3 regions of the Moritella sp. Urea-trap-13 genome follow, and region 1 is predicted to be linked to each of the others. Evidence: predicted binding sites of a transcription regulator. Region 1 holds the regulator's gene; each other region holds the start of a gene.
What was found. The regulator FliA, encoded in region 1, starts transcription of late flagellar genes. The targets are predictions, from matches to a motif close to CTAAAGNTNNNNNNNNNNNNGCCGATA.
Positions count from the first base shown of each region.

Region 1 (2,272 bases):
ATTTCAGTTAAGTACTGTCTTAAACTATCGGCATCAGAAACTGAAACTTGAAGGAAATCATCTAATAAATTACAAAGTTCTTTAAATTGACCGAGTTGCAAATCACGATTCATCAAGCTCTTCCAATTTGGCATCACTTGTTGAATACGATCGTTAAAGCTATCGGCGATTGGCAAGCAAGCTTCTACCGCATCCATGGTTCGGTTTGCCGCTTTATCCGTCATCTCGATCACGTAGTTTAAACGCTCTCGTGCATCAGGAAATTCGTCGTTAGCCAAGCTTTCAATACGCGTATCTAATTGGAAGTCTTCTAATGAATCATGTAGCTGGCGCGTTAACACACCGACTTTTTCAAAAAGCGCATCAGAATTTGTATTTTGAATATCGGTAATGATGTCATTTGCCATTTCAATCTGGTTACACTCTAACAGCGCCACCAATTCTTTAGCTTTTTCCAATGAAATCAAAGACTCTAGTTGTTCACTCATACTCATCCTTGATTATTGAATTCGTTCGAAGATCTTCTCTAATTTTTCTTTTAATGTCGCTGCTGTGAATGGTTTGATAATGTAACCATTTACACCTGATTGTGCAGCTTCAATTATTTGTTCACGTTTCGCTTCTGCAGTAACCATCAATACTGGAATATGGCAAAGCGCTTGATCCTTACGGATCTCTTTCAGCAGATCAATACCTTGCATTCCAGGCATATTCCAGTCAGTGACAACAAAGTCATAATCGCCATTTTTAAGCATAGGTAGCGCGGTGTTACCATCATCAGCTTCGTAAGTATTACTAAAACCAAGGTCACGCAAGAGGTTTTTAATGATACGTCTCATCGTAGAAAAATCATCAACGATAAGAATTTTAATTTGCTTTTTCAAGTTGCTCTCCAAAATAAGTAATTACAATATTTACCGGTCCTGATACCCATAAATATATTACTTCAATACTCAGGTACTAAATAAATAGTACCCATTAAACTTAATCATCAATCCAGGCATGCATGCGTGCTTTAACACGATGCATTGCTTGACTGTGTATTTGACTTACTCGAGATTCACTGACACTAAGCACTTCCCCAATCTCTCTTAGGTTTAACTCTTCATCATAATAAAGCGATAAAACTAAGCTTTCTCTTTCTGGTAATGTTTTAATGCAATCAGCCAGTGCTTGCTGAAAACGTTGGTCAGAAAAATCAGCACAAGGGGTACTTGATTTACCTTCATAAGCTGAATAAGCGTCTTCATTACTGACTGTCAAATCTTCAACCGCCAATATATGCCCACTATTAACATCCATCAACATACTATGGTAGTCAGTCAAGCTCACGCCTAATTCGCCAGCAACATCGGTATCTTTTGCATCCGTTCCCGTTTGTTTTTCGATCCGATCAATGGCCGCTGCAATATCACGACCATTTTTATGCACAGATCTTGGTACCCAATCTCCACGTCTCATTTCATCAATCATTGAGCCGCGAATACGAATACCCGCATACGTTTCAAAACTAGCCCCTTTAGAGCCATCAAAGTTACGCGCAGCATCCAGTAACCCAATCATACCCGATTGGATTAAATCATCTAACTGAACACTCGGTGGCAAACGTAGAAGCAAGTGATGGGCAATTCGTTTTACTAAAAAACTGAATTGCTCAACAGCCTGATTCTGTTGCGACTGGATGTTAGTGTAAGCGGATGCCTTATTCACTTCAATCTTCTACCCTGGCTTTGTTCTCAAACAGGTTCTCAATGAAAAACTCTAGATGACCACCGGCTTTATTCGGTACCGGCCAAGTAGCAGCTTTACTTGCCAATGCTCTAAACGCAAGTGAGGCAGGTGCTTTTGGAAACGCCTCTACCACCACTTTTTGTTTACGCACAGCTTGACGAACACTGTTATCAAACGGAATACAAGCAACAAGTTCTAATGTTGCATCTAAAAATCTGTCGGTAACACGAGTTAACTTAGTAAATAATTCTTGGCCTTCACGTAGACTGCGTACCATGTTGGCGACAATCTTAAAACGATGAACACCGTGTTCTTTAGATAATAATTTAATTAACGCATAAGCATCGGTAATCGATGTTGGTTCATCACACACCACCATCAAGATATCTTGTGAAGCACGGCAAAAACTTAATACCATGTCCGAAATACCTGCGGCAGTATCGACTAATAACACATCAATAGGTGTTTTTAGCTCGCCAAAAGCGCGAATTAAACCTGCATGCTCTTGCACCGATAACTCAACCATCGAACGCGTACCCGA
Region 1 is NZ_PJCA01000001.1:212,347-214,618, forward strand. It holds gene CXF93_RS00895 (protein phosphatase CheZ) at 1-488, opposite strand, end outside; gene cheY (chemotaxis response regulator CheY) at 501-884, opposite strand; gene CXF93_RS00905 (RNA polymerase sigma factor FliA) at 985-1,710, opposite strand; gene CXF93_RS00910 (MinD/ParA family protein) at 1,712-2,272, opposite strand, start outside.

Region 2 (2,272 bases), on a different contig from region 1:
GAGTGGTGGAGGGAGAAGGATTCGAACCTTCGAAGGCTGAGCCGTCAGATTTACAGTCTGATCCCTTTGGCCACTCGGGAACCCCTCCACATTTTTCTCTATTTTTGTCATCTATTGCTAGATGGGTATTTTACGATAACGATGTTTAGCTACATTGGCCACAATGTAAGATCATTAAAGTAGAATGTTGGTGGAGGGAGAAGGATTCGAACCTTCGAAGGCTGAGCCGTCAGATTTACAGTCTGATCCCTTTGGCCACTCGGGAACCCCTCCACGAATACTTTTTTCATCTAACGATATAGATGTTGTCTTTGAATATGTTGCTATTAACTAATAAATAGTGCATTAGCCAATAATGCATTGATGGCAACATAGTATTAATAATGGTGGAGGGAGAAGGATTCGAACCTTCGAAGGCTGAGCCGTCAGATTTACAGTCTGATCCCTTTGGCCACTCGGGAACCCCTCCACGAATACTTTTTTCATCTAACAATATAGATGTTGTCTTTCAATATGTCGCTTTATCTATTAACTTGATTAATAGTGCATTAGCCAATAATGCGAGCGACATAGTCTTAATAATTGGTGGAGGGAGAAGGATTCGAACCTTCGAAGGCTGAGCCGTCAGATTTACAGTCTGATCCCTTTGGCCACTCGGGAACCCCTCCACGAATACTTTTTTCATCTAACGATATAGATGTTGTCTTTCATTATGTCGCTATTATCTATTAAATAGTGCATTAGCCAATAATGCTAAGCAACATAGTATAAATTGTGGTGGAGGGAGAAGGATTCGAACCTTCGAAGGCTGAGCCGTCAGATTTACAGTCTGATCCCTTTGGCCACTCGGGAACCCCTCCACAAGTACGGAACGGATAATATCAGAAAATGTCTGTTTGTGAACAAAAAATTCGAATAAACCGCTAAATATTTAGAAAAACAGGCCGATAACTTACTAGTTGATTATTTCGCGGCAAAATTTGGTTGTTCTGCGCGCAATTCTGTTCAAGAGGTACCTTATTTACGTTCAATCGATACGACAACATGCCTTAATTGATGAGCTGCAACTTGGCCAACAATTAAATAAATGTGCTGTAAATGGTGATAGAGCAAAATTTGCTTTGCTATTAAGCATGTTGTCATCTGACATTAGTGATCAGAAACAAATCGAAATTAAACAACCTGTCGTTGATACGTCAGCGTACGATGCTGCCCGTATGGTTCGCTTGAATGAATATGCGGCGAGTAACAATATGGCTGCAATGCGTTTAGAAATCTGCTTTTCGCCAGAAGTCGCTGTGGCTGTCGGCGATACTAAATATGTGCCGGAATCTGTGGTACAAAACAGTTCGCATTTATTACAGCAAAAATTAGCGCATGATTCGTTAATTAAGCCTACTTTGAGTGAACTTGCTCAAGCTGCTGAATTTACTCAAGATCCTACATCCCCCTCTGACATTTCGTTGAGCACGGCAAACCTATTAGATGTATTAAACAGTTATGATGCTAGCAAGCCATTAAAAATTAGAGAGTACGGTTAGTAAACCTTGCTAAGGTAATCACGGTGCTTATATAAAAAAGGTTTAATATAAAAAACCGGTCTAAAGCAACGCTTGCTAAAAAAGGTGCTTAAGTTCTAAAATAACGGCATAAGGTGATGGGGTGCCACCTACTTAACCGCCAATCTCTGGCTGATGACTCCTATTAAATTTGAGAACAAGTGAATCTGTAAAATAGCATCGAAGTAATAGAGCTGCGTTATGCATACTATTAACTGAACCGTTATTTAACATGTGATGATGCCTTGTTTTCCTAAATATAATAGGATAATTGTATGCACTACTCTTCTGAAATCCAATCAATGTGCCCGATTCAACGCGGCGATCTCCACGCATCTGCGCCAATTCCAATCGAAGGTCGAATGATCAATCCTAAAGAAGTGATTGCGATCTCTGGTTTAAGTCATGGTGTCGGCACTTGTGCTCCGCAACAAGGTGCAGCCAAACTTACGCTTAATGTTAAAGCAGGTATTATTGAAGAAGCTTTAATTGAAACGATTGGCTGTTCTGGTATGACGCAATCAGCGGCGATGGCAGCTGAAATAATTACCGGTAAAACAATACTTGAAGCCATGAATACAGATTTGGTCTGCGATGCTATTAATGTGGCAATGCGTGAAATATTCCTCCAATTTGCCTATGGTCGTACGCAATCTGCTTTTTCTGAAGGTGGGTTAGAAATTGGTGCGGCTTTAGAAGACCTCGGGCAAACT
Region 2 is NZ_PJCA01000027.1:342,719-344,990, forward strand. It holds tRNA gene CXF93_RS04365 (tRNA-Tyr) at 4-88, opposite strand; tRNA gene CXF93_RS04370 (tRNA-Tyr) at 189-273, opposite strand; tRNA gene CXF93_RS04375 (tRNA-Tyr) at 385-469, opposite strand; tRNA gene CXF93_RS04380 (tRNA-Tyr) at 584-668, opposite strand; tRNA gene CXF93_RS04385 (tRNA-Tyr) at 776-860, opposite strand; gene CXF93_RS04390 (VC2046/SO_2500 family protein) at 981-1,541, shown strand; fluoride riboswitch at 1,645-1,711, shown strand; gene CXF93_RS04395 (iron-sulfur cluster assembly scaffold protein) at 1,835-2,272, shown strand, end outside.
Region 2: the regulator FliA is predicted to act here: its motif matches at 924-950, upstream of CXF93_RS04390 (VC2046/SO_2500 family protein).

Region 3 (2,272 bases), 130 kb from region 1:
TATCTCTTGGCTTATTTATTGCATTAAAAACAATATATGAATTTTTAACTTAAAATAAGCAGAGAGGAAGATACAGTGGCCTTATATGTAAATACAAATGTAGCATCATTAAATTCACAGCGTAATTTGACGACCTCTACAAATGCGTTGCAAACATCATTTGAGCGACTATCGTCTGGTAAACGTATTAACTCTGCTGCCGATGATGCCGCAGGACTACAGATCGGTTCTCGTTTAGAGTCTCAGATAAACGGCTTGAATCAAGCTTCACGTAATGCTAATGACGGTATTTCATTAGCGCAAACAGCTGAAGGTGCACTCGACGAAACAACCAATATGTTGCAACGTATGCGGGTATTATCAATTCAATCGGGTAATGGTTCAAACAATGATGCAGATCGTGCTGTACTTAATAGAGAATACAGTCAGATGCAACAAGAGATGAACCGGATTGCGGATGATACAACGTTTGGCGGATTAAATTTACTTGATGCGAGTTTTAATCGAGACTTTCAAATTGGTTCGGATGCGAATCAAATTATCAATGTTAAAATCACCACCAATATGGATGCATTAGGCTTAGGTGTTGGTACTGCAACATCAGATATTTTAACAGAAGTTAATGCGCAAACAGCGATTGATAGTTTAGATGAAGCTATTGCGAAAGTCACTGAAACACGAGGTGATCTTGGTGCCAAGCAAAACCGTTTTTCATCAACAATCCGTAATTTAGCTAACATTTCAGAAAATGTATCTACGTCTAAATCGCGTATAATGGACGCAGATTTTGCTGTGGAATCCGCTAAACTGGCGCAAAATCAAGTATCACAACAAGCTGCAAGTACGATGCTTAGTCAAGCAAATCAGCAATCGCAAGTAGCGATGACATTACTACAAGGTTAACCACATCATTATTTTGGCTCAAGCGGGCCAAAATAGCATCCCTTCTTTTTTAGCACTGCTTGCTTACTCAGTATTTCATTATTCTGGTTAATTAATCGTGGCCTTCTTAATGCAAGCTTGCTTTGCTTTAATCTCACTTTATTTCTCTATACCCTATGCTAATCAGTAATATAGCTTACGCGTCAAAAATAAACATTTCTTATAACCAATTGAAAGTTAACGGTTATGCTTTTATTTCCTGGGTTATGTTGAAAAAAAACTGAAAAAAATAAAAATAACCCTAAAGGATGTATTTTTAGTGTCGATAACTTTTATGACAATACAAATAACCGATTATGAATAAGGGCTGTATTTTACATACACAGCAGTCCTTTACAGGATTTCTTTTAGGAGACGAATATGGCTGTTTATGTAAACACTAATGTAGCATCTTTAAATTCACAACGTAATTTGAGCAACGCTACCAATGATCTACAAACCTCTTTCCAACGTTTATCATCTGGTAAACGTATCAATAGCGCTGCTGATGATGCTGCTGGTTTACAAATTGGTTCTCGTTTAGAAGCTCAAGTGGGTGGTTTAAACCAAGCATCACGAAATGCAAATGACGGTATTTCACTCGCGCAAACAGCCGAAGGTGCATTAGACGAAACAACGAATATGCTACAACGTATGCGTGTACTTTCAATTCAATCTGCCAATGGTTCGAATAGTGACGCTGACCGTAATGCATTGCAATCAGAGTTCAATGAATTACAAACTGAAATTACGCGTGTATCAACAGATACAACATTCGGTGGTAAGAAACTGCTTGATGGTTCATATGATGAAGAAATCCAAGTTGGTGCTGATTCGAACCAAGTTATTGCATTGAAAATGACTTCAGGTATGGATTCAACGACATTAGGTGTGGGTAGTGCTGCTGCTAACATTTCAACTGCAGCAGGTGCGCAGGCGTCAATTGATCTACTTGATACAGCAATTCAATCGGTAACGGGTACGCGTGCTGATCTTGGTGCGAAACAAAACCGTTTCTCATCAACAATCCGTAACATTTCTAATATTTCAGAAAATGTATCGGCATCTAAATCTCGAATTGTTGACACCGATTTTGCGGCTGAATCAGCTAAAATGGCTCAAACTCAAGTGCAACAACAAGCGGCAAGTTCTATGCTAAGCCAAGCTAACCAAACATCACAAGTAGCGTTATCACTACTGTAATCGTTTCGGTTTATTGTTGCCCCGCACCTTGCGGGGCATTTTAGTCTTTGGGGGTTACTATGTCCATTGATAACAATGTGGGTAATAAGATCATTGGTGTCTATCCTGACCCTGTAGTGACAAAAGAACCTGTCATTACCAATCCTGC
Region 3 is NZ_PJCA01000001.1:338,838-341,109, reverse strand. It holds gene CXF93_RS01530 (flagellin) at 76-903, shown strand; gene CXF93_RS01525 (flagellin) at 1,303-2,124, shown strand; gene CXF93_RS01520 (flagellar protein FlaG) at 2,184-2,272, shown strand, end outside.
Region 3: the regulator FliA is predicted to act here: its motif matches at 1,184-1,210, upstream of CXF93_RS01525 (flagellin).